One region of the Oleiphilus sp. HI0061 genome, then DNA from elsewhere that is predicted to be linked to it. Evidence: predicted binding sites of a transcription regulator. Region 1 holds the regulator's gene; the other holds the start of a gene.
What was found. Region 1 encodes sigma-54, which starts transcription at its own class of promoters, with help from an activator protein. Its sites were predicted from a motif close to TGGCACNNNNNTTGCTNT; they were not measured.

Region 1 (4,295 bases):
CAACAATGAAAACTTTAAAAGCAGAAAACCTAGCCAAGGCCTATGATAAACGCCAAATAGTTAAAGATGTTTCCCTGACTATCAACAGCGGTGAAGTGATCGGGCTGCTCGGCCCTAACGGTGCTGGTAAAACCACTTGTTTCTATATGATTGTAGGCCTGGTTAAGCATGATAAAGGCAAGATATCAGTTAATGATACCGACCTATCATCCATGGCTATGCATGATAGGGCACGAAACGGTGTCGGCTACCTGCCCCAGGAAGCTTCAATATTTAGAAAGTTAAGTGTTCGAGACAATATCCTGGCGGTACTAGAGATTAGAAAAGATCTTTCTCGCAGCGAAAGGCGACAAAGAATGGAAGCCTTACTCGAAGAGTTTCACATCACTCACATCAAAGATAGTCTTGGCATGGCCTTGTCAGGCGGTGAACGTAGGCGAGTGGAAATAGCCAGAGCTTTAGCAATGGAGCCTGACTTCATTCTACTCGATGAGCCCTTCGCAGGTGTCGACCCAATATCGGTCAACGACATCAAGTCAATCGTCTCTCACCTTAAAAGTAAAAATATCGGCGTACTCATAACCGATCACAACGTTAGAGAAACGCTGGATATTTGTGAAAAAGCCTATATTGTTGGTGATGGCCATATCATTGCTTCAGGAAGTGCTGAAGACATTCTGAATAATGAAAAGGTCAAACAAGTCTACTTGGGCAATCAATTCAAATTATAAGCCAGTGGCTAGTTCATAGCATTCGATTCGAACAGCATATACAAACAATTAAGCATGACTTTCAGCTTAGAAATGAGTAGCATGCAATTTTCACGTCAACAAGACGATAACTTGATCTAAAACAATTATTTGTAGGCTGGTAACGTAAATATACTTTTATTTGTTTCACACTTTGCTATCTTCGCACTACACTTGTGTAAATGAAGTAAATATAAATACGTTTATTCACAGCGACCATTTCCGCAAAATATAATAAGCGACAATACATGATTCAAAATTTAAGTCTTAAGTTGGTGACATCCTCATGAACATGAAGGTTTCTCTCCAATTAAAGCTCGGTCAACAACTGACAATGACACCTCAATTGCAGCAAGCAATCCGCTTGCTACAATTGTCGACTCTTGACCTTCAAAACGAAATACAAGAAGCATTGGAATCTAATCCTATGCTCGAACTCCAGGACGATAACAACGAGCCTGGAAATACAAGTGATAAACAAGAAAATCAGAATGAAAGTCATCAAAATGATGGCAACGAGTACGCCTCTCAGGACAACCAACAAAGCAGTAGTACAGACACCAGTTCGAGCGAAGCACCTGCTAGTAATGAAGCCGACACGCCTAGTGAAGAGTGGTCAGATACTATACCGGAAGATCTGCCTGTTGATACGGCTTGGGATGACATATATACAAACAATGCGCCCAGTGGTCCCGTTCCCGAAGATGACAACAATGCCTTCGAACAAAGAAACGCTGCTACCGAGTCTCTTGCAGATCATCTAGATTGGCAACTTAACCTTACCCCCATGTCTGATCGCGACCGATACATTGCGATGTCATTAATCGACGCAACAGATACAGACGGCTACCTAACGAATACCGTTGAAGAGATACACGAGGGGCTGCACAACTCAGATGACGAAGACCCGGTTGAATTAGATGAAGTTGAAGCCGTCTTAAAACGCGTGCAGCACTTTGATCCACCTGGGGTATTTGCCAAAGACCTGCCCGACTGTTTGCTGCTACAGTTACGCCAGCTACCAAAAGATACGCCCTGGCTACCACAAGCAAAGCTTGTAATCAGCCACTACCTGAACTTATTAGGATCAAGAGACTACGCTCAACTAATGCGACGCAGCCGCCTTAAAGAGCATGAACTGAAAGAGGTTATCTCTCTAATTCAGTCTTTGAACCCTAAACCAGGTGAATCCATTGCTTCTTCCGAGCCTGAGTACATTGTGCCAGATGTCGTCGTAAAGAAAGAAAAAGGACGCTGGAAAGTTGAGCTCAACCCAGAGATTGCGCCAAAAATAAGGGTCAATGCAAATTATGCTTCGTTTATAAAGAGAGCTGACTCCAGTAACGACAACACCTTTATGAAGGATCAACTTCAAGAAGCAAAGTGGTTTATTAAAAGCCTACAAAGTCGTAACGAGACGCTTCTAAAAGTGGCAAGTAAGATAGTAGCTCACCAACAAGGCTTCCTTGACTATGGTGATGAAGCGATGAAGCCGCTGATTTTACATGATATTGCTGAAGCGGTAGAAATGCATGAGTCCACCATATCTCGTGTGACAACACAAAAGTACATGCATACGCCACGAGGCATATTTGAACTCAAATACTTTTTCTCAAGCCACGTCAGCACAACTACTGGCGGAGAGTGCTCGTCAACAGCGATTCGCGCAATTATTAAGAAGTTAATATCAGCAGAAAACCCTAAAAAACCTCTTAGCGATAGCAAGATTGCCGACTTGTTGAAAGAGCAAGGAATTAACGTCGCCCGCCGCACTATCGCAAAATACCGCGAAGCGATGTCGATCCCCCCATCGAACGAAAGAAAAAGATTGGTTTAATACAATATTTGATAACTTGCTGCCTGCAGCAAGTTGATTTGATAAGCGAAAAGTGAGTCAATATTCAACTCTCGCTAAAAATAACGATGATAGGAGAATACTATGCAATTAAATATCACTGGCCATCATGTAGATTTAACTGATGCACTTAAAGAATATGTGAAAACCAAATTGCAAAAGCTAGAGCGCCATATTGGCGGCATTAGCAACGTACAGGTAACCCTTTCTGTATCGAAACAAGCACATATTGCTGAATCAACGCTACATATCGCTGGTGCAGATATCCACGGCCACGCCGAGAACGACGACATGTATGCCGCTATCGACCAGCTAGTTGATAAGCTAGACCGTCAAATTCTTAAGCACAAGGAAAAGAAAGTTGACCGCGCACACGGCGCAGCAGCACGCTAGTTATTAGCGATCTTTAGAGTCGAAAAATGTCTGAAAATAAAATTACTATCGAGGCCATCTTGTCACCGGAGCTAACCCAACGCGGTTTGCCCGGTGGTAGCAAGAAAAAAGTTCTTCAACAGGCTGCACACCTGGTCTCAAAACAATTTCCTCATCTTGATGAAACTGAAATATTTGACAACCTTATTTCTCGTGAACGACTGGGAAGCACGGGAGTTGGGCAAGGAATTGCCATTCCCCACAGCAGACTGGAAAACTGCAAACAAGTTATTGGTTGTCTATTTACACTTGAAAAAAAGATACCTTTTGACTCGATAGATAACGAAGACGTTGATATTCTTTTCGTTTTACTTGTCCCCTCCGAGGCGACGAGCGAGCACCTGGATCTTTTAAGTCAAATTGCAGAGAAGTTCAACAACACTGCTTTTTGCGATAGTTTAAGGGAATCTGCTACAGGCACTGAACTTTATCAGAAAATAATTGCTTAAGACCTACAAACCTTAGAAGCTCAAAATTGCTAGGAACTTCTTATGAAGCTCGTTATTGTCAGTGGCAGATCCGGTTCCGGAAAAAGCACGGCCCTTCACGTCCTTGAAGACATGGGGTATTACTGCATTGATAATTTACCGGTTGGGCTTTTACTAAACCTTGGTAAACAATCACTACAAGGTAAAGATACAAGGTTAAGTAACGTTGCGATCAGTATCGATGCTAGAAATCTGCAGGGTGGAATAGAAGCATTCCCCCAAGTTTACGAGAAGCTAAAGCAGATGGAGATTGATGTCGATATCATTTTTCTTGACGCACAAAGTGAGACGCTCCTAAAGCGCTTTCACGATACTCGACGCAAACACCCACTTAGCAGCACAACACACTCACTCACCGAAGCGATTGAAACCGAAAGAACGCTTCTCGACCAGCTGGCACTAAAAGCTGACCTGACTGTCGACACTACGAAACTAACCCTATACGAGTTAAGAGACCTCATAAAACTTAGAGTGACAGGCAAACGAGAGCAAGAGCTCGCCATACTCTTTCAATCATTTGGTTTCAAAAATGGTGTTCCTAGCGATGCAGATTACGTATTCGACGTTCGCTGTTTGCCAAACCCATACTGGGACCCAAACCTTCGTACTTTTAGTGGATTAGATAAGCCCGTCGTAGACTTCATGAACGCCCAACCCGAATCCATACTAATGAAGGAAGATATCATTAACTTTCTCAGTAAATGGCTTCCTCAATTCAAAGCATCAAACCGTAGCTACATGACTATCGCGATCGGCTGTACCGGCGGCCAT
Region 2 (13,675 bases), on a different contig from region 1:
TCGTGGAGCTTTGGACAATACAGTAATCGAGAAGGGCGTTAAGCTCGATAATCAGATTCAAATTGCTCACAATGTCCGTGTTGGCGAAAATACTGCCATGGCAGCATGTTGTGCTGTTGCGGGGAGTACGACGATCGGAAAGAACTGTGTTATCGGCGGCGCAAGTGGTATAGCGGGTCATTTAACGATAACTGACGATGTGCATATCACTGCAATGACGATGGTGATAAAAAGCTTGAGTGAGCCTGGCGTGTATTCGTCTGGAACGGGCGTTCAGCCTAATGCTCAATGGCGGAAAAGTATTGCAAGACTTCGGCAGCTCGATAAAATGGCTGGTCGTTTAAAAGCATTAGAGAAGATTGTTGCCGACAAGTAAATAGTTTTGATCTGCTGGCGATACTGCCTGAACTTGCTTTAAAAGAGTCGAATCTCATGATTATGGATATCAATGACGTTAAAGAATATCTTCCTCACCGCTACCCTTTTTTATTAGTGGATCGAGTTACAGAGGTTAAAGCCGGAGAATGGATCAAGGGCTTTAAAAATGTGACGGTAAACGAAAACTACTTTCAAGGACATTTCCCTGATCAACCAATCATGCCTGGTGTGCTTGTGCTGGAGGCACTAGCGCAGGTTTCAGGCATACTCGGCTTTATTACGACTAACAAAAAGCCAAGTGAAAACTTAATACACTATTTTGCCGGAACAAATAAAGCGCGCTTTAAAAGGCCAATTGTTCCGGGCGATCAACTGGTACTAGAATCTCATTTGATTGCAGCAAAGCATAACATCTGGAAGTTTGACTGTACTGCATATGTAGATGGTGAGGTTGCTTGTATTGCAGAAATTATGACAGCGGAGCGAGAACGTTAATGACAATCCACCCTGATGCCAAAATCCATTCAGACACTAAAGTTCACCCTCAAGCAATAGTAGAAAAGGGGGCAATAATTGGTGCTGGTGTGGAAGTTGGTCCTTGGTCGTATATTGGTGAAGGTGTCGAGATAGGGGAAGGTTCACAGATACTTTCTCATGTGGTTGTTAAAGGGCCGACAACGATTGGTCGGAATAACAAGATCTTTCAGTTCGCCAGTGTTGGAGAAGAGTGCCAGGATAAAAAATATGCTGGAGAGCCTACCCGATTAATTATTGGCGATAATAATATTATTCGTGAAAACTGTACTATTCATCGCGGTACTACTCAGGACCAGTCGGAAACGATCATTGGTAGTGATAACCTCTTCATGGCTTATGTACATGTAGCGCATGACTGTGTTATCGGTGATAACTGTATTTTTGCTAATAGCACAACCCTGGCGGGCCATGTTCATGTTGCAAGCAATGTGATTTTGGGTGGCGGAACGATGGTTCATCAGTTCTGTAAGATCGGGGCGCATAGTATGAGTGCTGGCGGGAGTATTGTTCTACGTGATATTCCTGCTTTTGTCATGGCTAGTGGTCAATCTGCCTCGGCTCATGGTCTGAATACCGAAGGTTTGAAGCGAAGAGGGTTTACCGCTGATGATATTCGGGAGCTAAAGCGTGCCTATAAAGTTATCTATCGTCAAGGCTTGAACTTGAAGGATGCGCTTATTGAGCTAGAAGAGGCAGCGGCTTCGTCTGCACATGTTGCTCACTTCGTTGAAAGTATCAAGAACTCATCTCGGGGCATTATTCGTTAGGCTGATATGAAGGGTAGCGCTGAAGAACACCAATCGGTTCAAGAACAACTTTCAGATAACGTTGTATCTGAACGTCCAGTGACTATCGCAATGGTAGCCGGTGAAGCCTCCGGAGATATTTTAGGTGCGGGTTTGATCAAGTCCCTGCTTAAGCGTTATCCCAATGCTCGGTTCGAAGGTATTGGTGGCCCTTTAATGCTAGCTGAGGGTTTTAACTCTCATGTACCAATGGAACGGCTTTCTGTTATGGGGCTTGTTGAGGTGCTTGGGCGTATTTTTGAGCTGATTGGTATTCGGCGTCGCCTAAAACAACATTTTCTAAAATCACGCCCGGATGCTTTTATTGGCATTGATGCCCCTGACTTCAATATAGGCTTGGAATTGGCCTTGCGCAAAAAGGGCTTGAAAACCGGTCATTATGTTAGCCCCTCTGTTTGGGCATGGCGTCAGAAGCGTATTTTTAAAATAGCGCGTGCAGTCGATCTGATGTTGACTCTCTTTCCGTTTGAGGCAAAATTTTATAAAGCGCATGACGTTGCAGTACGATTTGTTGGTCACCCTCTGGCTGACAGCATTCCAGAACATTCAGATAAAAGCTCGGCTCGTGAGGCTTTGGGCTTGGATCAAAATGCGAAACTGGTAGCACTGCTTCCCGGAAGTCGAGCAGGTGAGATTTCTTATATAGGTAAGAGCTTTCTTGATACTGCGTGTTGGTTGTATGAGCGCGACCCCAATATCAAATTTGTTTTACCTTATGTTAATGAGGCGCGCAAAGAGCAAATTTTATCCTTGTTAGACGATTGCGAGGTAAACCTGCCGCTAACCTTGATTTCAGGTCGCTCGCGTGAGGTGATGGCTGCAAGTGATGTGATTGTATTGGCGTCGGGCACTGCAACGCTCGAAGCGATGCTGGTAAATCGTCCAATGGTTGTATCCTATCGAGTCTCCAAGATTACGCACTATATTATGAAGCGCTTACTGAAGGCTCCTTTCATATCATTGCCTAATTTGCTGGCTGGTCGAGAGCTTGTTCCCGAGCTAGTTCAGGATGATGCTCAGCCAGAATTAATTGGAAAGCAGGTAATGGAGCGCTTTTTACCTTCTAAGGCAACTGAAACTCAAGAGTCGTTTAGTGAACTGCATAAAAGCTTGAGGTTAAATGCAAGTGAACAAGCCGCTGACGCGGTAGTTAAGCTGATAGAAAGTGGCAAATAAGGAAGTATTGTGACTAAGGAATATGAAGCTTTTGTTTGTCAGTATAATGGTGAGCTGCTTGCTGGTGTAGATGAGGTGGGTCGTGGGCCTTTAGTTGGGCCAGTCGTAGCTGCCGCAGTTATTCTCGATCCAGCAAACCCTATTGAAGGTTTGGCTGACTCAAAGAAACTTTCTGAAAAAAAACGCGAGATGTTGTTTGATGAGATTCATGAAAAAGCATTAGCGTGTAGCATTACTCGGGCCAGTGTCGAAGAAATTGATGAAATCAATATTTTGCATGCATCGATGTTGGCAATGAAAAGAGCGGTCGAATCGCTTTCAATAAAACCGGAATATGTTTTGATTGACGGCAATCGCTGCCCTCAACTAAATATTCCTAGTGAAGCAGTGGTAAAGGGTGACTCACGAGTTGCTTGTATTGCGGCTGCTTCAATTATCGCAAAAGTTTCAAGGGATAGAGAAATGAAAGAGTTGGATAAGGAATATCCAGGTTATGGCCTTGCACAGCATAAAGGCTACCCCACTAAAGCGCACCTAGAAGCGCTTCGTCAATTAGGCGTCAATAATCTGTATCGGCGTTCATTCAAACCTGTAAAGCAGCTTCTCGAGCACAAATAAATAAAAACTCCTAGTGCTTGTTTCTTAGACTCTGGCGGATTTTTTGTGAACTTTGTGCTGTATCACCTGTCATCGATTTCACATTTTTTATCATTTGTCGAAAAGTTGACGCTTTTTGTTGCTAAATAATGATGTTTATCCGTCAATTTAAGTGTTCTGGCGCTAAGATTTCCTTACTCAAGATCGAAATTTAATAGTGGAATCTTCTCATGCATACATTTTTCCTCAACACTGGTGAAAAGCGAATTGCCGCTCTTACAAAGAACCTATTAGCTTCAAGTGTGGCCATTCTTTTAACGGCTTGTGGTTCTGGTGGCGGCAGTGAAGAGTCAAATTCCACTCCGGATGATGGTAATACCAATACCGTGACTACAACGATTAGCGGTACCGCTATAAAAGGGGTCGTTTCAGAAGGCTTGGTAAACTTATACTCAGTAGAAGAGCAGGGTGGCAAGACTATTCGTTCTGTTAATCCAATGGTGAGTCCAGTCAGAACAGACTCTAATGGTCGCTACACCTTTAATCTTGAGCAGGAAATTTCACAAGGCTCAGTTGTTGTCGAAGTGACAGCTGATAGTCGAACCAGAATGAAGTGCGATACAACGGAAGGTTGTATTGATAATGATGGGCAAGGCGTTTCTTTTGGTGAAAGCTTTAACCCAGGGTCTGGCTTTAGTTTGCGCTCGGTTGCTTCAGGTATTGTGGCAGGGCGGGAGTATAATGTTCATCTTAGCCCATTAACGCATATGGCGGCAGCTCATGCGGAGGCTAAATCTATTGGTTTGACAGCTGATAGTATTCAGGAATCTATCGCTCACATTGAAGACTTGCTAGATCTAGATGCTGGTGCGATGCGTTTGGCGCCAGCAGATTTAACTGCTATTGAGTCGTATAGTTCAATTACAAAAGCAGAACTGGAAATGGGTGTTTTGTCAGCCTCTTTCTTGTCAATGGTTGAGCTGGGTCGTTGGGATACGATTGAAGAAGTAATCGAACATGTAGAGGAAGTGATTGCCAGTGATGGCGTTCTAGGGGCTCAAAGTACTGAGGGCGATGAACAGATTACTCTGGATGAGGTTTTTCTAGAGGCAAGCGAAATTGCATTAGATCTAGAGCAAGCGCTTCCAGATAGTGAACATGCCGAGACATTTGCGGCGGTTAGACAGGAAACGAATGATTCCTATAACGACGTAGCAGAGCTTAACGAGACTCCTGACCTCGAAATTATTAGCCAGCCTCAAGGTGTAATTGTTGATGAGTTGGAAGAGGTCTTATTAAGTGTGGGAGCTACCGGTGGCGAGCTAAGCTATCAGTGGCGTAGAGATGGTGTTGAGCTTCAAGGGGCGGTACTAAGTTCACTATTGATTTCAGCTGCAGATACTTCCGACTCAGGCAGTTATGATGTTCTGGTGAGCGATGAGTCAGGTACCCTGGAGTCTTTGACTGCTTTAGTAGTAGTTAACGAATTGCCACCAGTAGTTGTGATAGACCCTGTTCAAATTTCTACGCAACCTACTTCTGTTAGTGTAGATGAAGGAGAGGGAGCGGTACTATCTGTCGCTGCGAGTGGCGGTGGTGAGTTGGTGTATCAGTGGTTTAAGGGTGGGGTAGCGATTAGCGGCGCGACCTCAAGCTCACTCTCTTTCGCTTCAGCTTCAGTCTCAGATAGTGGTGTGTATAGTGTCAGCGTGACGAATTCGGTAGGCTCGCAAACATCTGTTAATGCGACGATTCAGGTGAATGAAGTGATTTCCATTGCGCCTGTCGTCATTGCTTCGCAACCGCAATCTACCGCTATTGATGAGGGTGAGACGGCAGTGCTGTCGATCGTTGCGACAGGCGGTGGTGACTTGAGTTATACCTGGCGTAAAGATGGTGTTCAGATATCAGGTGCTAACGCGAGCTCATTAAGTATTGAGGCTGCCTCTGTTGCAGATGCCGGAGCTTATGATGTCATTGTATCCAATTCTGTGGGGCAGCAGGTGTCGTCAGTTGCTAATGTAGAAATTAATGAGCTTGAGGTTTTACAGTCGATAGCCTTGGAGTGGTCAATTCCAGAAGAAAGAGCGGATGGTACTGCTCTAGATTTAAACGAAATTGACAGTTACCTTATTCGATATGGTACAGATGCATCAAACTTAGCTCAAAGTGTTGTTGTAGGTAGTGGCTCGGATACCAGTGCGCAGATCGATGATATGGTAGCAGGCACTTATTATTTTGTGATTTTGACTATCGATATCGACGGTGTTCAGAGTGAGGAATCGGAAATAATTTCCTTAACGATCTGAGATCAGTTAACGTTGATCAGTAACTAAGGCTAAGGCGATAATGTTGTAATTATCGCCTTTTTTCGTTTCCATGGGGGCGGATCTTAACTTGCATTGTTTGTGTGTATTGCTTCATTATTGAGTGCTTGAATATCATTAGGTGGCATGGCGTGAACGAACGGTTTCTAAATATTGCTAAACAACTAAAAGATGCTAATGACAAGCAGGATTGGGCGCTTTTAACTGAGCTCGATGCTCAGGTGCGTGTCGAGCTTCAGGCAGTTATTGCTAGTATGCGAACTAAAGAAGATAGGGCACAGCTTTTATCGATCTTGAGGCGCTATGAAAAAGTTTACTCTCTGGTGCTAAAAGATAGCTTGAAGCATAGAGATGAGATCTCTATGGAACTTAAGCAGATTACCCGCGAAAGTAAGGCTGCGAATACCTATCTGGATTCGTCTCAATATAAAGCTTGATTGAGTTTTATTGCGCTGGCAATAACTTATAAGATAAGTGACAAAATTTTGAACATTTATTTATGTGGCGCTTATTTCGTCTTTTTTGCGCCACTTAATTGACTAATTAATCTATCCGTACTTTAATTGCTAGATATCGAATATTGAAGAATAATCGCTTTTTGCAATTAACCGCTCGAGCGTACTCATGGGTGCAAAAGTTTACTGTTTTGCTCTATTCATTACTTCAAGTTAAACCCAAAAAATAAACAACTATAAGGTCCATCTATGGCCCAGGATATGAAAGTTTTGGTTATGCATAATAACCAAGAAGTGCTTCGTGATATCTCTGTTATTTTATCCTTTCTTGGTGAAAGTGTTCTTAGCGCATCCTTGTCAGGTTGGCGCTCTACTATTGAAGAGCATGCAATTGAGCCAGAGCACTTAAGTGTCGTTTTTTTGGGAGCAGACTCGGAGCCGGTTGAGCAGATCGTTAAAGATTTACATGAGTGGGATGAGGGTGTTCCTGTGCTAGGGCTAGGTGATGCTGCTCTAGACGGGCTTGATGATATTCTTAGACGAAAGGTCATTGCGCAACTTGATTATCCTCTTAACTATAATAAGACGCTAGATAGTTTATATCGTGCCCAGGTTTATCGTGAACAATACTCGGCGCAAACAGGGCGTGGTAAGCAGCGTCAGGTAGAGCTTTTTAGAAGTCTTGTAGGTACTAGTCGCGGCGTTCAAGATGTTAGAGCTTTAATGGCACAGGTTGCGGATAAAGATGTGAGCGTCTTGATTACAGGGCAATCGGGTACTGGTAAAGAAGTAGTTGCCAGGAACTTGCATTATAATTCGCACCGTAGAAACAAGCCTTTTGTGCCTGTCAACTGTGGTGCTATTCCGGCGGAGTTGTTGGAAAGTGAATTGTTCGGTCATGAAAAGGGTGCTTTTACCGGCGCCATTACTGCGCGTGCAGGTCGATTCGAACTGGCTGAAGGTGGTACGCTTTTTCTAGATGAAATTGGCGACATGCCGCTGAACATGCAGGTTAAGATTCTAAGGGTCTTGCAGGAGAGGACATTCGAAAGGGTTGGGGGAAATAAAACATTAGACACTGATGTTCGTATCATTGCGGCAACGCATAAAAACCTTGAGGATATGATTACCAGTGGTGATTTCCGTGAGGACCTTTATTACCGTTTGAATGTATTTCCTATTGAGATGCCTGCACTAAAAGATCGTGTTGAAGATATCCCTCTTCTGCTCAATGAGCTGATTTCAAGGATGGAGACTGAGAAGCGTGGCTCAATCAGATTTAATTCTGCTGCAATACTGAGTCTATGTCGTCATGAGTGGCCTGGAAATATTCGTGAGTTGGCTAACCTTGTCGAGCGCCTGGGTATTATGCACCCTTATGATGTTGTTGGTGTTCAGGAGTTACCGCAAAAATATCGCCATATAGAAGAAACTGATGACGTTGTTCAGACCGATGATCTGCAGCTACAAAATGCCCCTGGAATGGCGAGTATGGATTCACCAGCCTTGTTGCCTGTAAATGGTATCGATCTAAAGGATTACCTGGCAAATTTGGAAAAGTCGCTTATTCAACAAGCTTTGGATGAGGCTTCTGGTGTGGTTGCTCGCGCTGCCGAAAAACTTCGTATACGTCGTACAACTTTGGTTGAAAAGGTGCGCAAATACGGCTTGAATGCCTAGGTATTATATTTCTTAACTATTCTTGCTCAGTCAAAAATATGTCAGCACGCAGTTTTGCGTGCTTTTTTCGTTTTATGGCGTCATAAAATTGTCTTATCTTTCGGGTTGTTATCATATTGCTACAATTAAGTTGCTGATAATAAAGAAAAAAAATACTTTGGCCTACATAGTGCTTAGATCAGGTTGTTAAAGCTTATTTGAGCTGCGCAGAGCGTTTGGCTGACAAATAAGCGAATAGTATTCCACACTGTTTTGACTGAATGATGTAGGTAAGCCATGGGACAACAAAAACTAGCAACCTGGATAGATGAACCTGCTTTTATTAGCTCGGAGGCAATCAATGCACGTGTTTCGCGCGTTGCGCATGATAGTTCTGGCAGCACTTCAATAGAGGGTAATGCTGCATTCAAATTTCAGGGACAAATTGACTCTACTCAAGATAACGGTGAGCAGAAAGTCGAAGAAGCTTTGTCCTTGTTTGACCACTTGTCTTCGCAATTAACCTCATCATACCGAAACCTTGAGAACAAGGTTAGTCAACTCAAGAGTGATCTTTCACTTGAAGAAAGTCAAAAGCAAGCACAGCGCAAGGAAAAAGAAGACCTAGCTAATCGCTTGTCTACCTTGTTGGAGGTGCTTCCGGCAGGTGTTGTTGTTCTAGATGAAAAAGGTTTAGTCACAGAATGTAATCCTGCGGCAATGGATCTACTTGGCGAACCGCTGAAAGGTTTGGCCTGGGTCGATGTTATTGCGAGAAGTTTTTCGCCAAAGCACGATGATGGACACGAGGTTTCTTTAAAAGATGGCCGAAGAGTGAAAATTGAAACTCGTTCTATGTCATCCGGGCCGGGTCAGCTGGTACTCCTTAGTGATCTGACTGAAACAAGATTGTTGCAGGAGCAAGTAAGCAGGGCCGAACGTTTGAGCTCTTTGGGTAAGATGGTTGCTAGCCTTGCTCATCAGATTCGTACGCCCTTATCTACAGCAATGTTGTATGCGGGCCACCTTTGTCAGCCTGAATTAGATGAATCGATGCGCGTGGACTTGTCGGAAAAAGTAATGTCTCGTTTAACGCATTTGGAACATCAGATTAGGGATATGCTTATCTTCGCGAAAGGAGATGAGCGCTTAGTTGAACGTATGCCGCTAAATGATTTCATACTCGCGCTTAAGCTTGCAGCCGTTCCAGTGATGGATGCCGCAAGTGTTGAGAGCGAGTGGGATATAGAAGCGTCTAATGCTGAAGTCTTATGCAATAAAGATGCCTTGGTAGGGGCTTGTCTTAATTTGGTAAATAACAGTATTGAAGCTTGGGAATGTTCTGCAGTTAGCAAGGAAACGCCATTAACAATAAAGATTAGTGTTGGGGTTAAGGAGGATGGGGCTGTGTGTCTTGTGATTAGAGATAGCGGTCCTGGTATTCCTGGCCAGCACAGGAGTAAGATTTTTGAACCGTTTTATACAACCAAGCAAAAAGGGACTGGCCTTGGGCTGGCGGTAGTTCAGTCTGTTGTTAAGGCGCATAAAGGTAATTTCAGAATGCGTTCATCCAAGAAAGGGGTGACTGCAATGATTGACCTGCCGTCAATTAATGTTACTCCTACTAATAATAATTTTGCTCAGTGTTAAGAGGTAAATAAGTCATGTCAGCGACCAAAGTATTAATTGTGGAAGATGATAAGGAATTAAGAGAAGCACTGTGTACAACATTACAGCTTGCAGGGATGGGCTTCGTAGAAGCGGACTGTGCTGAGAATGCATTGAAGGAGCTTGAAAACGCGCATTTTGATGTAGTGATAAGTGATGTAAATATGCCGGGAATGGATGGCCACGAGCTCTTGCAGCAGGTTAAGTTAAAATATCCTGGTTTGCCGATGATGCTTATCACTGCCTATGGTCAAATTAAGCTGGCTGTTGAAGCTATGCAAAGTGGTGCCGCAGACTATTTAGTAAAACCTTTCGAACCAAAAACCTTAATTCAATCAATTATTAAAATTTTGGGGCTTGGTGATACATCTGAAGAAAAGTCTAGTGATGAGAAAGGGCCTGTTGCTGAAGATCCATTCTCTAAGCAATTTTTTGAAGTCGCTCGCAAAGTTGCTGAATCTGATTCGACAGTAATGATTTCAGGTGAAAGTGGTACGGGTAAAGAAGTATTGGCGAGATATATTCACGAGTCATCATCGCGAAAGAACAAACCTTTTGTTGCTTTGAATTGCGCAGCAATCCCAGAGAATATGCTAGAAGCAACACTGTTTGGCCATGAGAAAGGGGCTTTTACCGGCGCGTATGCAAGTTCGCCCGGTAAGTTTGAGCTTGCCAATGGCGGAACCTTATTGCTAGATGAAATATCTGAAATGGATCTAGGCTTGCAGGCAAAACTACTTAGGGTTCTGCAAGAACGTGAAGTGGAGCGAGTTGGCGGAAGAAAAGCGATTCCTTTGGATGTACGGGTATTGGCGACGACAAACCGTGATTTAAAAGAGTACGTAAACGAAGGAAAGTTTAGAGAAGATTTGTATTATCGTCTGAGCGTGTTTCCCATGGCCTGGAAGCCTTTGCGAGAGCGTCCTATGGATATTTGGCCGCTGGCTAAACGCTTGCTTGCTGAGCATTCTAGCAAAATGAAGCGTGAAAAAATGGAGTTTGGTGAGGGTGTAGAGACTTACTTGTCTCAATACCATTGGCCGGGAAATGTCCGAGAGCTTGATAATGCGATTCAGCGTTCGCTGATTATGGCCTGCAATGGTGTGGTTAAGGTTAGCGACCTATGCTTGGATTTATCCGAGTCGGCTAACTGGATACTTGAATCCAAGCAAGAGGTTCCGACTGAGCAAGTTAGGTCGGTGCAGGTCGAGGTTGAGCCAAACTCTCGAACAGGTTTAGGTAAAGATCTAAAGCTTCGAGAATATCAAATAATTATCGATACCTTGCGTCAAGAAAATGGCAGAAAGAAGAATGCTGCCGAGAAGCTAGGTATTAGCCCAAGAACCTTGAGGTATAAGCTTGCTCAAATGAGAGAGCAGGGTATCGATATTGCAGCTGAAATGGCTGCCTAGGTATCGAATTGAGTGTACGGGTGGCTCTGCTAGTTGCCTGTTACAACAGGATTTCGTCAATCTGCTGATGATCTGTATGGGAGCGTATGCTCCCTTTTTTTGTTATTGCTAAGAATTAGCAATGCTATCATGTTAAACCTTCCAATCTATCTATAATTTCAGCTTGTCTGTGAATTGGCCCGCTTTATGCAGTTACTAACTTAAGCGTATTTTTAGTAACGAAATTTTGACAAGGGGGATGTATGTCTGGGATTAACTCCGTAGGGGCTAGAGCAGATATCAATCAGGTGCTGGCTGAGATGAAAAATCTGCGTGCGCAGGTTCAGAAAACTCAGGTTCAGACTGAAGAAATATCTCCTACAAAAATTAATGCCACCCAGGAAGCGAGCCAAACACCTAAATTCAGTGACATGCTGTCTAGTGCGGTTGGCTCGGTCAATGATACACAATTAAAAGCGGGTCAAATGGCTAAGGCTTTTGAGCAGGGTGACCCAAGCGTTACGCTTTCGCAGGTAATGGTGCAATCTCAGAAAGCATCGGTATCTTTTCAGGCGTTGACGCAAGTAAGGAATAAGGTTGTACAGGCGTATCAGGATATTATGAAAATGCCGGTTTAAGTGTTTGCTTCTCGTTTGTAATGATTGGTATTTGAACAAGCACTGCTTATTTGGATTTTAGTAAAAGGTTAACTTATGGCACTCGCACCCACAGATACAGGTACAGACTCAGCATTGCCCGCTCAGGTGGGTGGTATCTCGGGTGAGCCTGACGTTGTCGGCACTGAAAGTGACTTGATGACCGGTATAAACCGGCTTGGAATCTTTCGGCAAGTAGGTTTGATGGTAGGTTTGGCCGCGAGTGTTGCCCTCGGTTTGGCGCTTGTTTTATGGCTTCAGGAGCCGGACTATCAGCCGTTGATGAGCTCGGTAGAAGCTCAGGACCTGGAAGAAGTTTCAAGCATTCTTAACTTGAATGGTGTTGACTTCAAGATGGATCACCGTACCGGCATATTGCTTGTTGAAGCGGGCAGGGTTCATGAAGCAAGAATGAAGCTGGCAGCGAATGGCATTACAAGCGATAACAGTGTCGGCTATGAGATCCTTGACCAGGATCAGGCCTTGGGTACTAGCCAGTTTATGGAGTCGACACGATTTAAGCGAGGCCTGGAAGGTGAGCTGGCGCGATCAATATCCAGTTTCAGAAATATCCGTAGCGCCAGAGTTCATTTGGCTATTCCGAAGAGGTCGGTGTTTGTTCGTGACTCAAGAGAACCTAGTGCATCAGTTTTGATCGAGACCTCTTCTATGCGGCCAGTGACACGTGAGCAGGTTGACTCGATTGTTAATCTCGTCGCCGGAAGTGTGCCGGAAATGGATATGAGCAAAGTTACTGTTGTTGATCAAAAGGGTAATCTATTGTCTCGGAACAACGAGTCCGAAGAAGACAAGCTGGTTTCAAGGGAGTTTGAGTATTCGCGTAAAATGGAAAAAGTTCTAAATGAGCGAATTACAGGTATATTGAGTCCTATCCTCGGGGCGGATCGTTTCAGGTCAGAAGTCTCGGCTGATGTGGATTTTACCCAGGTTGAAGAAACGGAAGAGTTTTACAACCCTGACATGCAAGCAGTCCGAAGTGAACAAACCTTGGATGAGCAGCGCCAGATGATGACAGATGGCGGTGTACCAGGCGCGCTTGCTAATCAGCCTCCCGCAGCGGGTGCTGCCCCTGAAGTAGCCAACGGTGCTGGCGCTGGTGAAGGAGGTTTACCGACAAATGTGCGTAAGCAAACCACTCGCAATTTTGAGGTGGACCGCACAATCAGCTACACACGTCACCAGCAAGGTAGGCTAAAGCGCTTAACGGTTGCTGTAGCAATTGATGATATACAGAATATCAACCCGGAAACAGGTGAGGTAAGCTATACTACATGGACGGCTGAAGAGCTTGAGCGTTTGACGCTATTGGTAAGGAATGCGGTAGGGTACTCAGCCGCACGAGGTGATAGCGTAAATGTGATTAATACGCCTTTTGCACCTAAGTTTGTGGAAGCCGTACAAGAGCCGGAAATATGGGAACAGGCGTGGTTCAAAGAGCTGGTGCCCAAAGGCATAGCAATGTTGTTCGCCTTGATTATTATCTTTACCGTCATTCGACCAGTGTTTAAGAATCTTTCTGAAGCTGGCGCTCAAGCGAAAGAGCTTGCTTTAGCGGGAGATGAGGACGGTTTGGCACAGATGGATGCCATGAGTGAAGGTGAGGCAGGAGAACGAGTTACTTTGAGTGCCTCTGATGAGTTTCTGTTACCGGGGGCTTCGGAAGGTTTTGATCGACAACTTAATGCCTTGAAAGGTTTGATTGCTGAGGACCCTGCTAGGGTTGCTCAGGTAATTCGTCAATGGGTAAATGTAGATGACTGATGGTGACGGCGATAAAAAGCTGCCAAAAGTTTCGCGGGTAGATGCTGCTGCGATTTTACTAATGAGCCTGGGTGAAGCGGACGCTGCCCAGGTTTTGAAGCATATGGGGCCAAAAGAAGTACAGCGGGTGGGTACCTCTATGGCGGCATTGAAAGATATTAGTCAGGAACAGGTCGAAGGGGTAATGATCGAGTTTCTGGAGGCTGTCGGATCCCAAACGGGTATGGGAATCGGTTCTGATGA

Region 2: fliE (flagellar hook-basal body complex protein FliE) is a predicted target of sigma-54. The motif match lies at 11,191-11,208, and genes of this name have one in related genera.

The regions. Positions count from the first base shown of each region.
Region 1 covers NZ_LWFE01000987.1:4-4,298, reverse strand. The annotation lists gene lptB (LPS export ABC transporter ATP-binding protein) at 6-731, shown strand; gene A3735_RS11455 (RNA polymerase factor sigma-54) at 1,042-2,586, shown strand; gene hpf (ribosome hibernation-promoting factor, HPF/YfiA family) at 2,689-2,997, shown strand; gene ptsN (PTS IIA-like nitrogen regulatory protein PtsN) at 3,024-3,485, shown strand; partial or broken gene rapZ (RNase adapter RapZ) at 3,528-4,295, shown strand, end outside.
Region 2 covers NZ_LWFE01001289.1:7,345-21,019, reverse strand. The annotation lists gene lpxD (UDP-3-O-(3-hydroxymyristoyl)glucosamine N-acyltransferase) at 1-376, shown strand, start outside; gene fabZ (3-hydroxyacyl-ACP dehydratase FabZ) at 433-873, shown strand; gene lpxA (acyl-ACP--UDP-N-acetylglucosamine O-acyltransferase) at 873-1,682, shown strand; gene lpxB (lipid-A-disaccharide synthase) at 1,689-2,897, shown strand; gene rnhB (ribonuclease HII) at 2,907-3,515, shown strand; gene A3735_RS20300 (fibronectin type III domain-containing protein) at 3,725-5,803, shown strand; gene A3735_RS20295 (hypothetical protein) at 5,953-6,258, shown strand; gene A3735_RS20290 (sigma-54 dependent transcriptional regulator) at 6,553-7,956, shown strand; gene A3735_RS20285 (PAS domain-containing sensor histidine kinase) at 8,233-9,585, shown strand; gene A3735_RS20280 (sigma-54 dependent transcriptional regulator) at 9,600-11,015, shown strand; gene fliE (flagellar hook-basal body complex protein FliE) at 11,258-11,632, shown strand; gene fliF (flagellar basal-body MS-ring/collar protein FliF) at 11,708-13,432, shown strand; gene fliG (flagellar motor switch protein FliG) at 13,425-13,675, shown strand, end outside.